One region of the Kitasatospora sp. NPDC001261 genome, then DNA from elsewhere that is predicted to be linked to it. Evidence: riboswitches for the same ligand, from Rfam matches in the RefSeq annotation. Region 1 holds a riboswitch; each other region holds the start of a gene.
What was found. Region 1 has a riboswitch for cobalamin ahead of ACFY4B_RS37450 (prenyltransferase/squalene oxidase repeat-containing protein). Riboswitches for the same ligand answer to the same signal wherever they lie in the genome.
Positions count from the first base shown of each region.

Region 2: another riboswitch for cobalamin. It lies ahead of ACFY4B_RS07250 (HoxN/HupN/NixA family nickel/cobalt transporter); the one in region 1 lies ahead of ACFY4B_RS37450 (prenyltransferase/squalene oxidase repeat-containing protein).
Region 3: another riboswitch for cobalamin. It lies ahead of ACFY4B_RS21195 (cobalamin biosynthesis protein); the one in region 1 lies ahead of ACFY4B_RS37450 (prenyltransferase/squalene oxidase repeat-containing protein).
Region 4: another riboswitch for cobalamin. It lies ahead of ACFY4B_RS15340 (iron ABC transporter permease); the one in region 1 lies ahead of ACFY4B_RS37450 (prenyltransferase/squalene oxidase repeat-containing protein).

Region 1 is NZ_JBIAXP010000037.1:99,131-104,782, forward strand. Features, by position in the region: gene ACFY4B_RS37445 (hypothetical protein) at 1-1,413, opposite strand; cobalamin riboswitch at 1,546-1,622, opposite strand; cobalamin riboswitch at 1,701-1,845, shown strand; gene ACFY4B_RS37450 (prenyltransferase/squalene oxidase repeat-containing protein) at 1,953-4,808, shown strand; gene ACFY4B_RS37455 (hypothetical protein) at 4,805-5,652, shown strand, end outside.
Region 2 is NZ_JBIAXP010000004.1:84,609-90,260, forward strand. Features, by position in the region: gene ACFY4B_RS07240 (hypothetical protein) at 1-1,175, opposite strand, end outside; gene ACFY4B_RS07245 (metalloregulator ArsR/SmtB family transcription factor) at 1,298-1,681, opposite strand; cobalamin riboswitch at 1,764-1,977, shown strand; gene ACFY4B_RS07250 (HoxN/HupN/NixA family nickel/cobalt transporter) at 2,008-3,123, shown strand; gene rpmG (50S ribosomal protein L33) at 3,190-3,354, opposite strand; gene rpmB (50S ribosomal protein L28) at 3,499-3,735, shown strand; gene rpsN (30S ribosomal protein S14) at 3,735-4,040, shown strand; gene ACFY4B_RS07270 (CobW family GTP-binding protein) at 4,046-5,212, shown strand; gene rpsR (30S ribosomal protein S18) at 5,227-5,463, shown strand; gene rpmF (50S ribosomal protein L32) at 5,512-5,652, shown strand, end outside.
Region 3 is NZ_JBIAXP010000015.1:73,921-79,572, forward strand. Features, by position in the region: gene ACFY4B_RS21190 (alpha/beta hydrolase family protein) at 450-1,556, opposite strand; cobalamin riboswitch at 1,894-2,027, shown strand; gene ACFY4B_RS21195 (cobalamin biosynthesis protein) at 2,135-3,148, shown strand; gene ACFY4B_RS21200 (cobyric acid synthase) at 3,145-4,659, shown strand; gene ACFY4B_RS21205 (putative cobaltochelatase) at 4,760-5,652, shown strand, end outside.
Region 4 is NZ_JBIAXP010000010.1:22,855-28,506, forward strand. Features, by position in the region: gene ACFY4B_RS15320 (GNAT family N-acetyltransferase) at 1-142, opposite strand, end outside; gene ACFY4B_RS15325 (nuclear transport factor 2 family protein) at 153-536, opposite strand; gene ACFY4B_RS15330 (ABC transporter substrate-binding protein) at 627-1,619, opposite strand; gene ACFY4B_RS15335 (ABC transporter ATP-binding protein) at 1,637-2,440, opposite strand; gene ACFY4B_RS15340 (iron ABC transporter permease) at 2,437-3,516, opposite strand; cobalamin riboswitch at 3,639-3,764, opposite strand; gene sodN (superoxide dismutase, Ni) at 3,846-4,241, opposite strand; gene sodX (nickel-type superoxide dismutase maturation protease) at 4,518-4,880, shown strand; gene ACFY4B_RS15355 (CGNR zinc finger domain-containing protein) at 4,888-5,469, opposite strand; gene ACFY4B_RS15360 (amino acid ABC transporter ATP-binding protein) at 5,583-5,652, opposite strand, start outside.

The DNA.
Region 1 (5,652 bases):
TCAGCCGCCGTAGCGCAGCGAGACGGTGTCGCCGAGGTGGACGGTCGCGGACCGGGCGGCCGGGGTGGCGGTGGCGCCGTCCAGGCTGAGCTTCCAGGTGGAGGAGCCGGCGTTGGCCGTGCCGTTGAGCGCGGTGACGGTGCCGCCGCCGGTGGACGGGGTGACGGAGGTGACGCAGCCGCTCGGGGTCGCGGTGGCGGCCGCGTCGAGGACGTCGCCGAGGGTCGTGGTGGTGCCGGTCGGGGTGAGGGTGACGGCGCAGACCCTGAGCGCGCCGGTGCCGTCGTCGACGACCAGCGGGAGCCGGGCGGCGGTGCCGGCGGTGAAGTCGGTGGTCGCGGCCCAGGCGGGCTCGCCCGCGGTGGTCGGGGCGGGCGGGGTGGCGGTGAACCCGGCACCGGCGACGGCGCGCAGGCCGTCGACGGAGGCGTAGGCGGACGGGCTGGTGTCGGTGGGAAGGTACTTGAAGCCGCCGCCGGGCTTGAACTGCTGGGAGATCAGGAAGTCGACCGGGGTCTTGCCGGTGCCGCTGGTGAAGTCGGTGCCCTGGGGGTTGATGCCGCAGGCGTTGAGGCCGGACACGGCCCAGCCGTTGGAGTCGGTGTTCACCCCGAACATGGCGTTGAAGGCGCCGGAGGAGGCGAGCTTGCCCTTGAGGAAGTTCTTGGCGGCGACGACCGCGGAATCGGTGTTGGGCACGCCGGCGGTGCAGAGGGAGGCCATGGCGGCACCCGTCATGTCGATGTCGCTGCCCTGGGCGAGTGCCGTCGGGTCGCCCGCGGCCTTGCTGTAGTTCCAGCCGCCGTCGTTGTGCTGGTTGGCGCGCACGGCCGTGACGGAGGCGTCGAGCAGCGGCTGCGGGGCGCGCTGGGCGCCGGCCCGGGTCCTGGCGCCGGCGAGGGCGAGCAGGCCGAAGACGGTGCCGTTGAAGTTGGCGGACGGGCCGTAGTAGCCGGGTTCGGCGGTCTGCCAGTAGGCGGTGAGGTCGGCGAGGAGGTTGCGGCCGGGGCCGACGCGGGCGGGGTCGATGCCGGCCGCGTAGGCGTTGAGGACGGCGCGCTCGTAGTCCGTGGCCACGGGTGAGGTGCCGGGCCAGCCGGGGGCGGCGAGCTGGTTGCGGTAGACGAGGCGGGCGTTCCTGCCGGTGTCCCCGCCGGGGGTCACATCAGCGGCGGCCGTTCCGGCGGCGGCGAGCGCGCTGAACGCCCACTCGTTGGAGAGTCCGCCGCCGGTGACGTAGCTGCCGTCGGCGGCCTGGAGGGACTTCAGGTATGTGACGCCGGTGCTCTTGGAGGTGGCTATCTGGGCCGGGGTGGCCGTCGCGTGGGCGGGGACGGCGGAGAGCAGCAGGGCGCCGGCCGTCAGCGCGACGGTGGTCGCCGAGGCGGCGCGGGACGGGGTGCGGAGGGGCACGGGACAGGCTCCTTGGGGTGGCGGGCGCCGACCCTGCCCCGGGACTCCCGCGTCCGCTCGGGGCGCGCGACTGCCGGAGCGGTCGCCGCCCGGATCGCGTGGGCCGGCATTCGCCGTGGTGCGTGGCCGGGCGGGCATTCGGGCTCGGGACGGCACGGTCACCGCCCCACACCGCTGCGCGTCAGCCCCGGGTTCGCACCGGGTTCCCCCGCTCGGCCACCGCGGACGCTACCGCACAGGTCCGTCGCCCGACGAGGTGATGTGATCGACCTGACGACCCGTTGACTCTCCGTCGGTCAGCGTGGTCTGATGAACCGATTTTTTGCCCTCGGCATTCAGGGGAAGCCGGTCCAACTCCGGCGCTGACCCGCAACCGTGGACCCACCTGAGGGTGGGTGAGCCGGAATGCCTGGACCGGGGGTCTGTTCACAGAGCACTTGCGTCGTCGCGGACTACGACGCGGTTTCGACGGCCCCCGTGCCCGCGGGCGACCGTCGGCTGCGCCGTCGCCTCGCGTGTCGACCGACCAGGGAGTCGTCGTGAGGGTCAGCAGCAATCGCACACGTCACAGGAACCGGGACCTCGCCTCGCTGGTGGTCGCCGGCACCGTCGCCGTCGCCGCCTGCGGCACGGTCCTGCTCGGGTACCCGGGTACCGCCTCGGCTGACCCGATCGAGCAGTGCACGGCGACGACGGGCGCGATCGTCGCCGTCGACTTCACCCACTGGGGCGGCGGCGTCGTCCGGGGCTGCGACGCCCACCCCACGACGGGCATGAACCTGCTGCACAACGCCGGCTTCACCACGACCGGCACCGAGCACGACGGACCGGCCTTCATCTGCCGGCTCGGGACCGGGACCTTCAACGGCGGCGCCCAGTACCCGACACCGGCCGAGGAGCCGTGCGTCAACACCCCGCAGGCCACCGCGTACTGGTCGTACTGGATCGCCGAACCCGGCCAACAGACCTGGTCCTACAGCCGGTTCGGGGCCGGCACGCAGAAGCCCAAGCCCGGCGAGGTCGAGGCCTGGGTCTACGGCGGTACGGACATCGGCGGAACCAGCGGGGCGCCGAACTTCACCCCGGACTCCGTCCGCGCCAGGAACGGCGGCCCCTCGCCCTCCGCCTCCCCGTCGGCGACGGCGAGCCCGAGTACGACCCCGAGCCCCACCGGATCCCCCTCCGCCACGGGCGACCCGGCGGCCGCCGCGGCCTGGCTGGCCGGTCAACTCGTCGGCGGCGACCACATGGAGAACTGGGCCGCCCCGGGGCCCGACTACCCCCGGACCGCCCTCACCGCCATCGCGCTCGCGGCGGCGGGGACGCAGGACCCGGCGCTGCGCAAGGTGGTCGCCTTCCTCGACGCCCACACCGACGCGTTCCTGCACCCCGACGGGCCGACCGGCGCGCCGGACACCAGGGCCGCCGCCCTGCTGGCCCTCGTCGCCGAGAGCACCGGCCGCGACCCGCGCGCCTTCGGCGGGCGGGACCTGGTCGCCGTGCTCACCGACCACGTCTGCACGGGGGCGGGGGAGAACGGCAGGTGCACCGCCGCCGGGGACTTCCTCGGCGCGTCCTCGCCCTGGGTCCAGTCCCTCGGCGTCATCGCCCTCCAGCGCGCCGGCGTGACGCCGCCCGCCCCGGCCCTCGCCCGGTTCGCGGCCTTCCAGTGCGCCGACGGCGGCATGGCCGGTTCGATGATCGTCGCGGGTGACCACTGCGAGTCCGACCCGTCCGCCACCGCGATCGCCGCCCTCGCCCTGCGGACCGCCCCCGGCTACGAAGCGGCCGCCAGGAAGGCCGCCGACCAGCTCGCGGCGAGCCAGCAGCCCGACGGCTCCCTCCTCCCGTACCCCGGCGCCCCCGGCGACACCACCAGCACCGCGATCGCCGCCCAGGTCTTCCGGGCCACCGGCCAGGACGCCCACCGGGCCGCCGCCACCGCCTGGCTCGCCGCCCGCCAGGGCAAGGACGGCGGCTTCGGCCCCGACGAGTCGACCACCGACCCGGACGCCGTCGCCACCGAGCAGGCCCTCCTGGCCCTCACCGGTACCGACCTCACCACCGTCCGGCACAACCCGGACGGCCCCACCACCACGCCGACCCCGCCCGCGGGGAGGAAACCCGACGCGGCCAGGGGGAGCGCCTACCTCACCGACCCGTCCCGGCTGATCGACGGCCACTACTACGAGGGCTTCCCGGCCTTCGCCGACTTCGGCCTGACCATCGACGGGGCCTACGCCCTCGCCGCGACCGGCACCGACGACGCCGCGCTGCGCCGGATCGTCGACTTCCTCGACCAGCAGGGCAAGGACGCGAGCGAGCGCACCGTCAACGACTGGACCGCGATCGGCACCGAGTACGCCGGCGGCGGGTCCATCGGCAAGGAGGCGCTGCTCGCCCAGGCCGTCGGCCGCAACCCGCGGGACTTCGGCGGCCACGACCTGATCGCCGCCCTCGCCGCGCTGGTGTGCGCCAAGGCCGACGCGACCACCGGCTGCGCCGCCCCGGGCAACTACGCCTACGCCACCTCCGTCTTCTCCCAGGCGCTCGCCGTCATGGCCCAGCTCCGGGCCGGGGAGTCCACCAGCGTCGCCCCCGCGATCGCCTACCTGAAGGGCCTCCAGCACCCGGACGGCTCCTGGCCGAGCCTGATCCCCGCCACCGGCGACTCCGACGTGGACAGCACGGCGATGGCCGTCATGGCCCTCGCCCTCGTCCCCGGGGACGAGGCCGCCCGGGCGGTCGACCAGGGGCTCGGCTGGCTCGCCGCGCGGCAGCTGCCCGACGGCGGCTTCCCCGGCGCGTCCGGCGACTCCACCAACTCGGCCGCGCTGGCCGTCCAGGGCATGACGCTGCGCCAGGCCGCCTGCGGTGGACAGATCGCCAAGGCGCTCGACTTCCTCGCCGGGCAGCAGAACGGCGACGGCGGGTTCAACGTCGCGGCGGCCGGGCAGCGGGGGTCGGACGTCCGCGCGTCCACGCAGGTGCTGGGCGGTGCCACCGGCATCTCGTTCGGGACGCTGTCCCGCGACCTCGCGGGCACGCCGACGCCTACTCCCACCGGGACGCCGACCACCACCCCGACGGGAACGCCCACCCCGACGGTCAGTCCCACCGGGACGCCGACCGGCACCCCGGCGGGCTCGCCCACGACGACCGCGCCGATCCCGGCCACCGACACCCCGTCGTCCGGCGGCATCGACACCCCGAAGGGTGACAGTGCCGCCGAGGCCGGGGGCGTACCGGTGCGGACCGGTTCAGGCGGCCTGGCCAGTACCGGAAGCCAGGCACTGGCACTGACGGCGGGAGCCGGCGCGCTGACCGCGCTCGGCGCCGGGGCCGTCCTCGTCGCCCGTCGCCGCACCGCGGCCGCCCCGGGGCGTCACCGGTGAGCCGGGGGCTCGGCACGCGCCTCGCCCGGCTGTCCGGGGCGGCGTCGCTGACCTTCGCGCTCGCCTTCGGCGGCGTCGCCGTGGGCACCGTCCCGGCCGCCGCGACCCCGTTGCCGATCGAGCAGTGCACCACCACCTCCGGTGCCGTACTCGCCGTGGACTTCGGGAAGTGGGGCGGCCCGCTGCTGCGCTCCTGCGGAACCACGCCCACCACCGGGTTCACCCTGCTCAACCAGGGCGGTTGGAAGACCACCGGCACCGGCCACGACGGCCCGGCCTTCATCTGCCGGATCGGCTACAGCGGCTTCCAGGGCGGCAAGCAGTACCCGACGCCGGAGCAGGAGAAGTGCGTCCTGACGCCCCCGGCCACCGCGTACTGGTCGTACTGGCACGCCGATCCGGGCCAGAACGAGTGGTCCTACAGCCAACTCGGCGCGATGCTCTACCAGCCGAAGCCCGGCAGCGTCGACCTGTGGATCTTCGGCGGCACCAACGTCGAGGGCACCGAAGGCCGTCCGACGATCTCGCCGGACAGCGTCCGGGCCCACAACTCCAGCCCGGGCGGGCAGCCGGCCGACCCCGGCCAGGGCACGACGGGCGGCTCCGGCGGAGCGGCGGGCGGTTCCGGTACGACGGGCGGATCCGGTACGACGGGCGGCAGCGGCTCCGGCTCAACCGGCGGCACTGGCTCAACCGGCGGCCGGGCCCCGGCCCCCGCCGCGCCTCAGCCCGGCGGAGCCCGTCCGCCCGGGTCCGCCGCGACCCCGGGGACGGACCCCGCCGCCACCCCCGAGGACGGCGGCACCCCGTCGGGCGCGCCCGACCCCACGCCGGTGCCGGCCGA
Region 2 (5,652 bases), on a different contig from region 1:
ACGGGCCTGGGGTAGGGCGGCAGGGCCGGTTCGTCCCCGGGCTCGTCCAGGCCGTCCAGGAAGGAGTAGAGCAGCGGGCGCAGCAGCCGGGCGGATTCGCCGCGGTGGGCGAGCGAGCGGTCGGTGATCTCGCGCAGGCCGGCCGGGGCCTCGGCGAGGGCCTGTTCGAGCTGGGCGGCGAGGTCCCCGTCCGGGTCGAGGACGGGGGCGGCCTGGCCGAAGGCGTAGCTGGGGGAGCGCGGGTCGAGTTCGGCGGCGCCGGTGGCGACGAGCATGGTGCGGTGTTCCAGGGCGGCGCCGTAGACGGTGACCGAGCCGTGGTCGCCGATCACGCAGTCGGCGGCGACGAGCGCGGCCTGCCAGCCCTGGTGGGGCGGGATCAGGCGCAGGCCCATCCGGCGGGCGTCGTCGAGCAGCGCCCCGGGGGCGTGGCGGCTCCACACGTTGGGGTGCAGCACGACGGCCACCGTGTACTCGTCGGCGGGCAGTTGGCGGACGAGCCGCCGGGGCAGGTCGGGGTGGCGGCCGAATAACGAGTGCTCGCTCCAGGTGGAGCTGACGACGACGAGCCGTCGGCCGCCGACGGCGCCGAGCGCGGCGCGGTAGCCGTCCCGGGAGCGCCGGCTGGCGAGCATCCGGTCGAAGCACGGGTCGCCGACCACCCGGGCGACGTCCAGGGCCTCGGGGCAGGAGGTCCGCAGCCGGTCCAGCTGTTCGGGGTGGGAGAGCCCGAGGACGTCCACGAACACCCGCCCGCGGTGGGTGAGTTCGTTGCGGGACAGGCCGGCGGCGCTGACCGTGTCGCCGGTGGACTCGGTGACCAGGCGGTTGTAGCCGGCGCCGTGCGGCAGGACGACGAGGCGGGCGTCCAGGCGGTGCATGGAGGAGTGGACGGCGCAGGCGACGGCCAGGTCGAAGCGGTGGCGGACGGCGTCGTCCCAGTCCAGCACGGTGAAGCCGGACAGGCCGTGCAGGTACTCGTCCAGGGCGCGGTCGGCGAAGACGGAACCGGGGTTGACGGTGAAGTACCACTCGATGCCGTGCGGGCTCAGCAGGGAGAGGACGTCCAGCACCCGGGTGGCCGAGGTGAGGGTGCGGGCGACCGCCAGCACGCGGGCCTTGACCGGGTCGGTGTTCCAGCGGTCGGCGGGCCAGGCATGGGGGTGGGACGGCACATCATGATCGTACTGGCCGGGGCCGTTCACGGCGCGCCTTCCCGAGCGGGAGTCAGCAGCCCGGGCGGGAGTCGGCGGACCGAGCATGAGTCAGCAGGTCGGGCAGGCGTCGGCGGGAGGGGTCAGCCCACTGCCGCGCTGGGCTCGTGGTGCTCGGCGGCGGCGCACTCGTCGAGGAGGGGGCGCATGGCCTCGTCCACGAGCCGGTAGCGCACCACTCGTCCGTCCCGGTCGCCGGTGACCACGCCGGCCGTGCGGAGCAGCCGCAGGGCCTGGGAGACGGCGGGGTCGCGCATGCCGGTGGCCACCGCGAGGTCGCTGACGGCGAGCGGGCCGGCCCGGTGGAGGGCGAGCAGCAGGGCGAGCCGTCCGGGGTCGGCGAGCAGGGAGAACCGCTCGGCCCAGGACCGGACGTGCGCGGGGTCGCCGATCGCGGCGATGGCCTCGCAGACCCGGTGCCCGTCGATGGTGCGGTGGCCCGCGCGGTCGGCCGGTACGAGATGCATGCGGACATTCTTGCAGGCGGCCGCCTGTGATCCTGGACACCTGCGCAGGTGCGCAGCCTTGCACGGGTCGGGGCGCGGCCCCTACGGTGTTCCCCGCCGTGGTGCTCGGGAAGACCGGTGACGGACCCTCAGGGGTCCCAGCCCGGAGCGGCCCTCGCCACTGTGATCGGGTCGTTCCTCCGCCTGCGGAGGAACGTCGTCCGTGCCCACGGAGCCACTGGGTGCCTCGCGCACCTGGGAAGGCGGGCACGGGTATCCCGTCAGCCAGGAGACCGGCCACGGCATCTCACGAGGTTTTCCACGAGGTGCTGGAGCGTGATCCGCAGATGACCCTGCCCGAAACCGTTGCCGCCGGCGCGAAGCCGGCCCCTTCCGTGCTGCCCAGCTTCAGATGGCGGCGCGAGGACACCGTCCGTACGGCCGGGCTGATGGCGGTGATCGTGGCCATGCACGTGGTGGCCTTCGGCACGCTGATCTTCCTGGTCGCGCCCGAGCGGTACGCGGTCGGTACCCAGGTCTTCGGGGTGGGCCTCGGCATCACCGCGTACACCCTCGGCATGCGGCACGCCTTCGACGCCGACCACATCGCGGTGATCGACAACACCACCCGCAAGCTGATGGCGGACGGCAAGCGGCCGGTCTCGGTGGGCTTCTGGTTCGCCCTCGGGCACTCCTCGATGGTGGTGCTGATGGCCGCCCTGGTGGCGGGCGGCGCGCAGCTGGCGAACACGCTGATGGACGACGAGTCGGCCACCCACAAGTGGCTGGGCGTGATCGGGACGACCACCTCCGGCGTGTTCCTCTACCTGATCGGCGCGCTCAACCTGGCGGCGCTGCTCGGCATCCTCAGGGTGTTCCGCTCGATGCGGGCCGGGAAGTTCGACGAGAAGGAGCTGGAGGCGCACCTCGACTCGCGCGGCTTCATGGCCCGGGTGCTGAACCGGGCGACCCGTTCGATCACCCGGCCGGGGCAGATGTTCCCGGTGGGCATGGTGCTGGGCCTGGGCTTCGACACCGCGACCGAGGTCACCCTGATGGTGATGGCCGGCTCGGGCGCGGCCTCCGGGCTGCCCTGGTACGCGATCGTCTGCCTGCCGCTGCTGTTCGCGGCGGGGATGAGCCTGTTCGACACCCTGGACGGGACGTTCATGAACTTCGCGTACCAGTGGGCCTTCGCCAACCCGGTCCGGAAGGTGTACTACAACCTGACCATCACTGGTCTGTCGATCGCGGTGGCCTTCATCATCGGCACCATCGAGCTGGTCGGGGTGCTGCACGAGAAGCTCGACCTGACCGATCCGGTCACCGGGTTCGTCGCGGACATCTCGCTGGACAACGTGGGCTACGCCATCGCCGGGCTGTTCGTGGTGGTCTGGGCGATCGCGATCGGGTACTGGAAGCTCGCCCGGGTCGAGCAGCGCTGGACGCCCGAGGGCTCCTGAGCCGAGCGGCCAGGCCGCGAACGGCGCCTCCCCGAGTCCGGGGAGGCGCCGTTCGCGCGTCCGGGGTCAGCGCTCCTCGCGGAAGTCGACGTGCCGGCCCGCGGCCGGGTCGTACTTGCGCAGGACCATCCGGTCCGGGTCGTTGCGGCGGTTCTTGCGGGTCACGTACGTGAAGCCGGTGCCGGCGGTGGAGCGGAGCCTGATCACCGGGCGCAGTTCGCTGCGGGCCATGGGACGTCCTCCTGGGGTCTGGGGGTCGGGGTCTCGGGGTCCGGTCCGAGGGGTTGGCTCGAACCGTACATCGAAATGGAAGTCATTTTCATCTGGTGTAACGTGAGCCCGGTCCTGCCCATTCCCGGACGCCAGGGAGCACCCATGTCCGCCCGCTGCCAACTCACCGGCCGCCGGCCCGGCTTCGGCAACGCGATCTCGCACTCGCACCGCCGCACCGGCCGCCGCTTCGACCCCAACATCCAGCGCAAGCGCTACTGGCTGCCCGGCGAGGGCCGGTACGTCCGGCTGGCGCTGAGCGCCAAGGGCATCCGCACCGTCGACGCGATCGGCATCGAGGCCGCCGTCGCCCGCATCCGCGCCCGGGGGGAGAAGGTCTGATGGCCAAGCAGAGCAAGATCGCCAAGAACGAGCGGCGGCGCGCCGTCGTCGCCCGCCACGCCGAGCGCCGGGCCGAGCTCAAGCGGACCATCGCCCACCCCGGCACCGGCCCCGCCGAGCGCGCCGCCGCCCAGGCCGAGCTCGCCCGCCAGCCGCGCGACGCCAGCGCCACCCGGGTCCGCAACCGGGACGCCGTGGACGGCCGGCCCCGCGGCTACCTGCGGGCCTTCGGCCTCTCCCGGGTCAACCTGCGCGCCCACGCCCACGCCGGGCACCTGCCCGGCGTCCGCAAGGCGAGCTGGTGAGCGCCGTGGACGGGACCAGGCTGCCGGTGGTGGTCGTCGCCGGCCTGCACGCGGAGCAGCGCCGGGCCGCCGTCGAGGAACTGGCGGCGGCCGCGGTGGACGCCGTGGTCCTGCACCACGACCTGCGGGACGCCGCGCTCGGCACCGTCCGCCGCGAGCTGCGCGACGCCGCCGGGGCCTTCGACGCGGCCGACGTCCCGCTGGCGAACGACTGCCCGTGCTGCGCCCTGCGCGAGGACCTGCTGCCCCGGCTGCTGGAGATCGCCGACGGCGGCCGGTACGGACTGGCGATCGTCGAACTGTGGGGCGGCAGCGACCCGCACCCCGCGGTCGAGGTGATCGCCGGGGGAGAGGTGGACGGGCGGCCGCTCGACGACGCCGTCGAACTGGCGGGCGTGGTCACCGCCGTCGACCCGGACCGGCTGGTCGGCGAGCTCTCCGTCCCGGACGACCTGGCGGAGCACGGCGAGCAGACCGCCTCGCGCGACGACCGGACCCGCGCCGAGGCGCTCGCCCACCAGATCGAGTACGCCGGCACGCTCGCCGTGCCGCGCGCCGCGGCGCACGCGCCGGGGCTCGCCCTCCTGCGCCAGCTGCACGCCACCGCCCGGACCGTCCGGCTCGGCACCGGCGCGCTCACCCGGGCCGCGCTCGGCGGCTTCGACGTGGCCGCCGCCCGCGACCGGGTCAACCCGGCGCTCGCGCTGCTGCCGCAGGAGCGGGACGAGGCGGGCGTCGCCACCCTGCTGTGGGAGCGCCGCCGACCGCTCCACCCCGAGCGGCTGCACCGGGCGCTGGAACTGCTCGTCCCGGCGGCGCAGCGCAGCCGCGGCCGGTTCTGGCTGGCCAACCGGCCCGATCTGATACTCGCCTGGGACGCCGCCGGGGCGAACCTCGCGGTCGAGGAGTGCGGGCCCTGGCTCACCTCCCTGCCCGACGCGGCCTGGGAGCTCTACCCGCCCGCGCGCCGGGCCGCCGCCGCCCTCGACTGGCACCCCCGGCACGGCGACCGGGTGCAGCAGCTCAGCTTCACCGCCGAGGGGCTGGACGTCGACGGCATCACCGACCTGCTCGACTCCTGCCTGCTCACCGACGCCGAACTCGCCGCCGGCGAACCCGGCTGGAAGGCCCTGCCGGACGCCTTCCAGGACCTGCTCGACCCCGTCCACTGAAGGAGCGCCCTCCCGTGCGCAAACGATCCGCCCCGCCGAAGCCCCGGCCCAACCCGCTGCTCGCGGCGGGCATCGAGTACATCGACTACAAGGACACCGACCTGCTGCGCCGCTTCGTCTCCGACCGCGGCAAGATCCGCGGCCGCCGGGTCACCCGGCTCACCGCCGAGCAGCAGCGGGCGGTGGCCCGGGCGATCAAGAACGCCCGGGAGACGGCCCTCCTGCCGTACGCCTCGGGCGCCACCCGCTAGCGCCGCCCGACGACGCGTTCGACCACACCACCCGAGAAGGAGCCCGCGATGGCCGTACCCAAGCGCAAGACCTCCCGCAGCAACACCCGGCACCGCCGGGCCCAGTGGCGGGCGACGCCCCCGAAGCTGGTCGCGATCACCCTGAACGGCCGGGAGATGCTCGTCCCGCAGAACCTCGTCCCGGCGTAC
Region 3 (5,652 bases), on a different contig from region 1:
CCTTCTGTCACATCCGGTTGTCCGTACGACCGGGCGACCGCCGGTGGCACCTCCGCAAGATCGGGCAACAACGGCAAACCGCCTGGCCGGAAACGTGTGACCTGCCCATGCCACGGGGGGCGGCCCGGTTGCCGGGAATGCTCGGGCGGTCACCGTGCGTACGGGTGGGGGGTAAGGGGTCGGGCCAAATATTGCTCCTGACAGCCGAGGGGCCCGTACGGGGGCGATTCGGCCCGGCGACGCCCGGCAGGACTGTCCAGCCCGAATCCGGACGGATGGCGGGCGGCGTGATCGGGATCGAGCCGCACCGGAAGTCGGCCGGGCCGACTTTTCACGCGGGCCCGGAGGAATGGGAGGAACGTTCATTCCCGGACGGGGGGAATCGCACCGGGAAAAGCGGCGGGGACCAGCCGAAAACGCCCTCGCGCACAGGGGGGGTGGTTGAGGCCCTAGAGGAGCGGGGTGAGCCAGCGGCGGAGGAGTTCGGTGTAGCGGTCGGGGGCGGTGTTCCAGAGGGTGGCGTGGTCGGCGCCGGGGAAGGGCTGGAGGCTCACCACGTCGCGGCGGGCGGCGGCCAGCTTCTCGGCGGCGCCGAAGGGCGCGATCCGGTCCTCGGGGCTGTGCAGGAGGAGGGTCGGCACCCGCAGGTCGGTGCCGTCGGCGATGCGGCCGAAGTCGGCGAGGTCGACCCCGGTGCGGCCCTCGGCGGCGAGGGCGCCGAGCTCGGCGGCGACGCCCTGGAAGCCGGCCCGGGCGGCGTCCCGGCGGGCGGAGGCGGGCAGGTCGAGCACGGGCGAGTCGAGGATCAGGCCGCGGACGGCGTGCGACCAGGCGGAGCGGGCCACGGTCTGCAGCACGATGGTCGCGCCGACGGACCAGCCGTACAGGATCACCTTGCCCGCGCCGCTGTCGAGCGCCAGCCGCACCGCCGCCTCGATGTCGCGCCACTCGGTCTCGCCGAAGTGGCTGAGCCCGTCCGGGGAGGCGGGGGCGCCCCGGTCGCCGCGGTAGGTGACGGCGAGGGCGGGCAGGCCGAGCCGGTCGAGGACGGGGAGCACCGGGAGGGTCTGCCGGCGGTCGTCGCCGGGGCCGTGCACCAGGATCACCCAGGTGCCGCGCTTGCCGTCGAGCCGCCAGGCGGGGAGGGCGCCGAGCTCGCCGTCGGCGGTGGTGTCGGCGAAGGCGAGGCCGAGCGCCTCGGTGGGGTCGCCGAGGTGGACCCGCGGGGTGAAGCGGACCTCGGTGCCGGGGACGAGGGTGCCCCGGTCGGCGCGGACCAGTCGGCGGGTGACGCCCTGTTCGTCGGCGTGCAGCACCTCCTCGACGACCGCGTGCCCGCCGTCCGCCCACTCCACCGCCCAGCGGCCGGGGCGCAGGCTCGCGGGGCCGCGGGTGAAGGTGACCCGGCCGGCGGCGAGGGCGCGGACCTGGACCGGCCCGGACTCCTGGACGGCGGTCACCGGACGGACCATCCGCTCGGAGGCCCGGCGGCCGACCACCAGCACGGCGGCCCCCACCGCGGCGGCCGCCACGACGGCGGCGGTTCCCCAACGCATCTCGCTCCCCGCTCTGTTGTTCACGGACGTTGTTCACGGACGTTGTTCACGGACGTTCTTCACGGACCGGACGGTGTTCGAGCCCCAGTTCACCGGCGCTCCGCCCGACCGGCCACCGGGCTGGGCCGTCCGGGTCACCCGGCGGGCGCTCCCGGGGTGCTCAGGGCGGTGCTCAGGGCGGTACTCAGGGGGTGCCGGTGGCGGGGGTCGGGGCGGGGCCGCGCCGGGCGATCCGACCGGGCGTCAGCGGCGTCCCCGTGTGACCAACCCCTCCGTGACCTCGGTTGACTCCCGGTTCGGGCCCGTGATGGGATCCTGGGGCCAAACGGAGGCATGGAGAGGAAGCCGGTGGAAGTCCGGCGCGGTCCCGCCACTGTCACCGGGGAGCACGCTCGGAACATCGCCACGGCGGGCCGTCGACGGCCGCTGGAAGGCTCCGGGGGTGCGTTCGACCCGGAAGCCAGGAGACTCTCGCCGCCGTCACGTCGATCCAGGGCGCGGACCCTGAGTGAGGACACGCACGCGATGCAGGCTGCCCCGCCCGGCCGGACTCCGAGCTGCCCTCCGCCGTGCGGCCGATGACCCCGCGCGCGCCTTCCCCCGCTCCGCGCCCGCTGACCCGAGCCTCGCGCCCGCTGGCCCGCGCCGCCGTGTTCGCGCTCGGCGCCGCCGCGGGCTACGCCGCCGACGCCCGCTTCGCCGACCCCCGCCGGGGCCACCCGGTGGCCTTCTTCGGCAGCGCCGCGACCCGGCTGGAGCGGCGGCTGTGGCGCGACGACCGCGCCGCCGGGGCCGGGTACACCGCGCTGTGCGTGGGCGCGGTCGCGGCGGGCGCGCTCGCCCTGGACCGTACGGTGGGCCGGCGCCCGCTGGGCCGGGCGGCGCTGGCGGCGGCCGCGACCTGGACGGTGCTCGGCGGCACCTCGCTGACCCGGGAGGCCCGCACCATCGGCCGCTCGCTGGCCGCCGGCGACCTCGCCGCCGCCCGGGAGCGGCTGCCGCACCTGTGCGGGCGGGACCCGAGCGCGCTGGACGGGCAGCAGATCGCCCGGGCGGTGGTCGAGTCGGTGGCCGAGAACACCGCCGACGCCGTGGTGAACGCGCTGACCTGGGGCGCCCTGGCCGGCACCCCCGGCCTGCTGGCCTTCCGCGCCGTGAACACCCTGGACGCCATGGTCGGCCACCGCTCGCCCCGCTACGCCCGGTTCGGCTGGGCCTCGGCCCGGCTGGACGACGTGGCGGGCTGGCCGGGCGCCCGGCTGACGGCGCTGCTGACGGTGGCCGCCGCCCCCGAGCCCCGGACCGCCTGGCGGGTCTGGCGGCGCGACGGCTCCGCGCACCCGAGCCCGAACGCGGGCCAGGCCGAATCGGCGTTCGCCGGCGCGGTGGGCGTCCGACTGGGCGGCACGCTGCGGTACGGGGAGCGGGTGGAGCACCGGCCCGTCCTGGGCGCGGAGCTGCGGCCGGTGACGGTGGACGACATCGAGCGGGCCTGCGCGCTCTCCCGGCGGGTGGGCGCACTGGCGCTGGGTACGACGGTCGCGGGGCACGTCCTGCTGCGGGCACTGCTGAAGAAGAGGGGACGGGCATGAGCAACGCACTGCTGGTCGCGGGGACGACCTCGGACGCGGGCAAGAGCGTGGTGACGGCCGGGATCTGCCGGTGGCTCGCCCGCCAGGGCGTGCGGGTCGCGCCGTTCAAGGCGCAGAACATGTCGCTCAACTCCTTCGTCACCGCCGACGGCGCCGAGATCGGCCGCGCCCAGGCGATGCAGGCGCAGGCCGCCCGGGTGGAGCCGGAGGCGGCGATGAACCCGGTGCTGCTCAAGCCGGGCGCGGACGGCCGCAGCCAGGTGGTGCTGCTCGGCCGGCCGGTGGCCGAGGTCGGCGCGCTGGACTACCGCGAGCGCAAGCCCGTCCTGCTGGAGCGCGCCCTGGAGTGCCTGGCCGACCTGCGCGGCCGCTACGACGTGGTGGTCTGCGAGGGCGCGGGATCGCCCGCCGAGATCAACCTGCGCGACCGCGACATCGCCAACATGGGCCTGGCCACGGCCGCCGCCCTGCCGGTGGTGGTGGTCGGGGACATCGACCGCGGCGGGGTCTTCGCGGCGATGTACGGGACGCTGGCACTGCTGTCGGCGGAGGACCAGCGGCACGTGGCGGGCTGGTTCGTCAACAAGTTCCGCGGCGACGCGCGGCTGCTGGCGCCCGGGCTGGAGATGCTGCACGAGCTGACCGGCCGTCCGGTGCTGGGCACGCTGCCGATGCTGCCCGGGCTCTGGCTGGACGCCGAGGACTCGCTGGACCTGTCCACCGTGGCGGACCGGGCGGACGGGCCCGGGCCGCTCGGCGCGGACGTGTTGCGGGTGGCCGTGGTGCGCTTCCCCCGGCTGTCCAACTTCACCGACATGGACGCGCTCGCGCAGGAGCCGGGCGTGCTGGTCCGCTGGGCGACCAGGCCGGAGGAGCTGGCCGACGCCGACCTGGTGGTGCTGCCCGGCACCCGGGCCACCGTCGCGGACCTCGCCTGGCTGCGCGAGCGCGGCCTGGAGCCGGCCCTGAAGGCGCGGGTGGCGGCCGGACTGCCGGTCCTCGGGGTCTGCGGCGGCTACCAGATGCTGGCGCACTCGATCGTGGACGAGGTCGAGTCGAAGGCGGGCGCCGTCGACGGTCTCGGGCTGCTGCCGACGCGGGTGCGCTTCGGCGTCGAGAAGGTGCTGGCGCGGCCGGTCGGCGAGGCGTTCGGGCAGCGGGTCGAGGGCTACGAGATCCACCACGGGGTGGTGACCGTGGAGGGGGGCAGTCCCTTCCTGGACGGCTGCCGGGTCGGCCCGGTCTGGGGCACCACCTGGCACGGCGCGCTGGAGAACGACGGGTTCCGCCGCGAACTCCTGCGCGAGGTCGCCGAGTTGTCCGGCCGGGCGTTCGTCCCGGCGCCGGACACCTCCTTCGCCGCGGCGCGCGAGGCCCGGCTGGACCGGCTGGGCGACCTGATCGAGGAGCACGCGGACACCGACGCGCTGTGGAAGCTGATCGAGGGCGGGGTGCCGGCGGCCGGATCGCTGCCGTTCCTCCCGCCCGGGGCCCCTGGGAGTGACGCATGAGCCGGACACGGACGCAGGGCTGGGCAGGACCGCCGAACCTGGCGGGGCAGCAGGGCCGGGCACGATCACAGAGTCAGGCACGACAGGACTGGGGTACGGCATGAGTGACGTCCGCTATCCGTTCACCGCGATCGTCGGCATGGCCGACCTGCGGCTCGGACTGCTGCTGAACGCGGTCTCCCCGGCCGTGGGCGGCGTGCTGGTGCGCGGCGAGAAGGGCACCGCGAAGTCGACCATGGTGCGCGCGCTGGCCGGCCTGCTGCCGTCCATCGCCACCGTGGACGACTGCCGCTTCGCCTGCGACCCGGCCGCGCCCGACCCGCAGTGCCCGGACGGGCCGCACGACTCCCCGTCCTCCTCCGAACGGCCCTCCCAGCTGGTCGAGTTGCCGGTCGGCGTGGCCGAGGACCGGATCGTCGGCTCGCTCGACCTGGAGCGGGCGCTGGCCGAGGGCGTCAAGGCCTACGAGCCCGGACTGCTCGCCCGGGCGCACCGCGGCGTGCTCTACATCGACGAGGTGAACCTGCTCCAGGACCACGTGGTGGACCTGCTGCTGGACGCCGCCGCGATGGGCCGCTCGTACGTCGAGCGCGAGGGCGTGTCGGTGCGGCACGCGGCCCGGTTCCTGCTGGTCGGCACCATGAACCCGGAGGAGGGCGAGCTGCGGCCGCAGCTGCTCGACCGGTTCGGCCTGACCGTCGAGATCGCCGCCACCCGGGACCCGGCCGAGCGCGCCGAGGTGGTCCGCCGCCGGCTCGGGTACGACGCGGACCCGGCCGGCTTCGCCGCGCGGTTCGCCGAGGAGGAGCGGGCGCTCGCCGAACGCATCACCGCCGCACGGGAGTTGCTGCCCAAGGTCGAGCTGACCGATGTGGCGCTGCGTCAGATCACCGCTGTGTGCGCCGCGTTCGAGGTGGACGGCCTGCGGGCGGACATCGTGATGGCCCGCACCGCCGTCGCGCTGGCCGCCTGGGACGGGCGCACCGAGGTGCT
Region 4 (5,652 bases), on a different contig from region 1:
GGGCCGGGTTCTCGCCGAACAGGGCCTCGTGCAGCTGCTCCTCGGTGGCCTTCGCCTCGTGCAGGGCCTTCTCGTACTCCGCGAGTTCGCGGATCATGGCGTGGACGACGGGGACGTCGGTGGCGACGGCGGTGCGGATCATGTCCGTGAGCCTACTGCTCGGGACCGGTCTCGTCCCAGGCCTGGAGGGAGGTCTGGTCGATGATCCGGCCGTCCCGCAGACCGGCCATCGAGGACATCAGCACCCGGACGCCGTCCGGGTACCGGCAGGACTCCAGGAAGGCGACGTGGTCGCCCTGGACGACCACCTGTTCCAGTGTGTGGGTCATCTCGCGGCCGTAGACGTCGTCCAGCATGGCGCCGATCTCCTCCCGCCCGTGCATCACCAGGGGGTGGCTGGGCTGGGTCTTGCGGTCGACCATGCGCAGTTCGGCGTCCTCCGCGTAGAGCGCCAGGAGGGCCTCGGCGTCGCGGCGTTCGATGCCCTCGCGCAGTGCGCGGGTGTCGAAGGCGGCGGGGGCCGTCGTGGTGGTCATGATCTCGCTCCTCCGGTCGGGTTCCGTCGGCTCGTACCTTGAGCGTACGCCCGCGGCCGCCCGGACCCGGAGGAGCGGGATCCGGGCCGGTCAGGGGGCCGGCACGGTGCGCAGGTAGGCGGCCAGCGCGCTGATCGCGGCCGGGTTGCGCGGGCTCTCCACCAGGTCGACGTAGTCCATGACGAAGATCCGGCCGTTCCTGACCGCGGCGACGTTCGCCAGCGGCGGGAAGGACATCAGGAACTTCCGCTTCTCCTCGGCCTTCGGCGTCGCGTAGTCGTTGATCACGATCACCTCGGGGTCGCGCTGCACCACGCTCTCCCAGCCGGCCGTGACCCAGCTGTCGGCGAGGTCGCCCATGATGTTGGTCCCGCCCGCCTTGGCGATGATCTCGTTGGCGGCGGCGAACTTCCCGGCGGTGTACGGCTTGTCCTGCCCGCTGTCGTACAGGAAGACGGAGGGGTGGCGCTCGGCCGGCGGGACGGCGGCGATCCGCGCCTTGAAGTCCGCGATCAGCTGGTCGGAGCGGTCCTTGACGTCGAAGATCTCGCCGAGGTTGGCCAGGTCGGTGTAGAGCGCCTCCAGCGGGTCCATCACGCCGCGCTCGGTGCCCTTGCCGCTGCGGCAGGACTCGCTGAGCACGTACGAGTCGACGCCGAGCGCCCTGAAGGCCTGCGGGGTGACGCCGCTGCCCTCGTCGAAGCCGTAGTGCCAGCCGGCGAAGACCAGGTCGGCCTTGGCGTCCAGCGCGATCTCCTTGGTGAGGATCTTCTTGGAGAGCCAGGTGGTCTGCTGGTAGCCGTCCTTCCAGGCGACCTGGTCGATCTTCCCCTTGTCGTCGGGCATCACGTAGCCGGCCATCCGGTCGGCGAGGCCGAGCGAGAGCATCAGTTCGGTGATGTTGACGTCGTTGGTCACCACCCGGGCGGGCTTCTGCGCGAAGGTGAGCTTCTCCCCGCAGTTGTCCACCGTCACGGGGTAGTGGGCGGAGGCGGTGGCGGCCTCCTTCGGGGCGATCTCGGCGCCGCAGCCGACGAGTCCGAGGGCGAGCAGGGCGGTGGCGGCAACGGCCTTGGTGCGCACGGGAGTTCCTTGGGGGGTCAGGGGAGGCGGTCGAAGAGCAGCTGGAGGGCGCCGGTCTCCGGGTGGCGCACCGGGGTGCCCCGGACGCCGAACACCTCGGCCAGCAGGGCGGGTCGGAGCACCTCGTCGGGCGGCCCGGAGGCGACGATCCGGCCGTCCCGCAGGACGTACAGCAGGTCGCAGTGGCCCGCCGCCAGGTTGAGGTCGTGCAGCGCGGTGAGCACCGTCGGACCGGCCTCGCGGGCGAGCGCCAGCACCTCCAACTGGTGCGCGATGTCGAGGTGGTTGGTGGGTTCGTCGAGCACCAGCAGGCGCGGCTCCTGGACCAGCGCGCGGGCGAACAGCACCCGCTGCTTCTCGCCCCCGGACAGGCTCAGGAAGCCCCGCTCGGCGAGGTGCCCGGCCCGGACCTTGCGCAGCGCCTCGGCGCAGCGCCGCTCGTCCCCGTCGACTTGGGCGCCGAAGCCGCGGCGGTGCGGCAGCCGGCCCATGGCGACCACCTCGGCGACGGTGAAGTCGAACTCGGCGGAGTGCTCCTGGGTCAGCGCGGCCACCCGGCGGGCGCTCTCGCGGGCGGTGAGGGCGTGCAGGTCGTCGCCGGCCAGCCGGACCACGCCGCCGGCCGGCTTCAGCACCCGGTAGACGCAGCGCAGCAGGGTCGACTTGCCGCTGCCGTTGGGGCCGATCAGCCCGACCACCTGCCCGGCGGCGGCCGCCAGGCTCACCTCGTGGACCAGCCGGGTGCCGGCCAGCTCCACCGAGACGCCGTCGACGGCGAGGTCCTGGGCGTGCACCGGGGCCGGGTCGGTCGTCGCGGTCACCGGGCACCTCCGAAGGCCTGGCCGCGGCGGCGCATCATCACCAGGAAGGCGGGCACGCCGAGCACCGCGGTGAACACCCCGACGGGCAGTTCGGCGGGCGCCAGCAGGGTGCGCGAGGCGATGTCCACCCAGACCAGCAGCAGCGCCCCGGCGAGCGGCGCGACCACCAGCACCCGGCGGTGCCCGGCGCCGACCAGCATCCGCGCCAGGTGCGGCATCAGCAGCCCGACGAAGCCGATCGCCCCGCTGACCGCGACCACGGTGCCGGTGACGGCGGCGGTCACCACGAACAGCTCGCGGCGCAGCCGGTCCGGGTCCACGCCGAGCGAGGCGGAGGTCTCGTCGCCCATCGCGAGCGCGTCCAGCCGCCCGGCGGTGCAGGCCAGGTAGGCGAGCCCGGCCAGCACGGTGACGGCGGCGATCGGCACCTTGCCCCAGGTGGCGCCGCCGAGGCTGCCGAGCAGCCACATCATGACGTCCCGGGCGGCCTCGCCGCGGTCGGCGGCGAAGACCATCAGGGTGGTGGCGGCGGAGAAGCCGTACGACAGCGCGGTGCCGGTGAGCACCAGCCGCAGCGGGGTGAGCCCGTACGCGGTGCGGGCCGCGACGTAGACCAGGGTCATGGCGGCCAGCGCGGAGCCGAAGGCGGAGGCGGAGATCGCCCACACCCCGAGCGAGGCGAAGGCGCCGAACAGCATCACGGCGTTGGCGCCGACGGCCGCGCCGGAGGAGATGCCGAGCACGAAGGGGTCCGCCAGCGCGTTGCGCACCAGGGCCTGGACGGCGACCCCGCAGGCGGCCAGCCCGGCGCCGACCACGGCGGCCAGCACGGTGCGCGGCAGCCGGATCTCCCAGACGATCGCGTACGCGGCCGCCTCGTCCGCGTCCAGCCGGCCGCCCGTCAGCCCGGCGCCCAGGAGCCGCAGCACCCGGGGCAGGCCGAGCCCGGAGGAGCCGAGGGCGACCCCGCAGACCAGGGAGAGCAGCAGGGCGGCGGCGAGTCCGGCGGCGAGCGGGACGACGGGTATTCGGCGAGCGGGCGGGCCGACTGCACGGTTGACGGGTGCGCGGTTCACGGGTGCGCCTTGCCTCGGGCCGGGAGCGCGCCGGGGCGGGCGCGGGCCGGGGGCGTGCCGGGGCGCCGTTCCCCTCGCAGTCCGCGGCGAGTTGTCGGGAGGTCGGCGGCCGAGGGCGATCGGGCTGGCGCGGCCGTACGGGCGGGTACGGGCCGTGCTCACCGTTGCGGGTCAGCGCCGGATTCGCACCGGACTTCCCCCTCGGACGCCCTGGCAGCATAACAGCCACTCAGGGCAGGCAACCCTTACCGGGCCGGGTCGGACGTGAACGCACGACCGCCCCCGTCCGGCGGTGCGGACGGGGGCGGTCGGGTGGCGACGCGTCAGGCTCAGGCCTGCTTGGTCTCCCAGAAGATCTTGTCGACCTCGGCGATCAGGTCGAGCAGGGCCTGGCCGGTGGCCGGGTCCGTGGACGCCTTGGCGGCCGAGGCGGCCTTCAGGGTGTCGTTGATCAGCTGGTGCAGCTGCGGGTACTTCTCGAAGTGCGGGGCCTTGAAGTAGTCGCTCCACAGCACCGAGATGTGGTGCTTGACGGCCTCGGCGCGCTGCTCCTTGATGATGACGGCGCGGGCGCGGAAGTGCGGGTCCTCGTTGGCCTGGTACTTCTCCTGGGTGGCCTTGACCGACTCGGCCTCCAGCTTGGCCTGCGCGGGGTCGTAGACGCCGCAGGGCAGGTCGCAGTGGGCGTGGACGGTGGCGCGCGGTGCAAACAGACGAGAGAACATGGGAGTCCTTCCTTAGATCGTCTTCCCGCGCCCGAGATTACCCTTCCGCCCTCCCGGTTTCGCGATCGGGCGGTGGGCCTAGGGCGAAAGACGGACCGGGAACCGGCGCAATCCGGACATCGGACGGACGGCGGTCCGTACGGCAGACTGGGGGCGCGAGCGGGGGCGGGAGGAGGAGTCGTGGCGCGGAGCACGCGAGCGGAGGGCGCCGGGGCGGGGGAGCGCGGCCCGGGCGGCGCGCTGCCGTTCGGGCTGGTCGACGTGGCGGGGCCGTCGATGGTCCCGACCCTGCGCGAGGGCGACCGGCTGCTGGTCCGCTACGGCGCGCCGATCCGGCCCGGCGCGGTGGTGGTCTTCCGGCACCCCTTCCAGCAGGACCTGCTGGTGGTGAAGCGGGCCGCCGAGCGCCGGGCCACGGGCTGGTGGCTGCTCTCCGACAACCGCCCGGTGGACAGCGACAGCCGCAGCTACGGCGCAGTCCCGGACGAGCTGGTGCTCGGCCGGGTGCTGCTGCGGCTGCGCCCGAGCCCGGTCTGGCTGGCGCCGGGGCGCCGGCTGGAGCGGCTGCTGCTCACCCCGCGGCTGGCCCGGGTGCCGGGCCTGGCCCGCCGGCTCGGCGCCTGGGTCGAGGAGGTCTAGCGGGCCGCTACGCCCGGGCCGCCGCCTCCGCCTCCAGGCGCTTGCGGGCCCGGTAGGCGGCCACGTTGGCGCGGGTCGCGCAGCGGTCCGAGCAGTAGCGGCGGGAGCGGTTGGTCGAGGTGTCCAGGTAGGCGTTGCGGCAGGGCGCGGCCTGGCAGATGCCGAGCCGGTCGGCGCCCAGCTCGGTCAGGTGGACGGCCAGGCCCATGCAGGCGACCGCGCTGAAGTGGGCGGTGGCGGTGGGGGAGTTGTCGGCCAGGTGCAGGTGCCAGCGCGGCCGCCCGGCGTCGTCCAGGTAGTCGTGCCCGGAGATCAGCGGGCTGACCGGGTACTCCATCAGCAGGCTGTTCAGCAGGTCGACGCCGCGGATCTCGTCCCCGCCGGCGGCGGCCTCGAAGACCCCGCGCAGCCGGGTCCGCACCGCCCGCAGCCGGGGCACGTCGGACTCGTCGGCGAGCGAGCGGGCCCGCGAGGAGTCGGAGAAGAGACCGCGCACCGCCTCCACGGAGGTCAGCGAGTCGGTGCCGCGCTCGGGCTCCTCGGTGTTCACCAGCCGGACGGCGAGATCGGCGTAGGCGGCGAGCTCCACAGGGGTCCTTCCAGGGGGGTCGGTAACGGGCTGACTGCCTCCAGCCTATTACCCGGGCGGGGAAAACGACGGCGCCCGGCAGGAGTGACCTGCCGGGCGCCGGGCGTACGGGCTCAGAGCACCTTGGAGAGGAAGGCCCTGGTGCGCTCGTGCTGCGGGTCGGTGAGCACCTCGCGGGGGTTG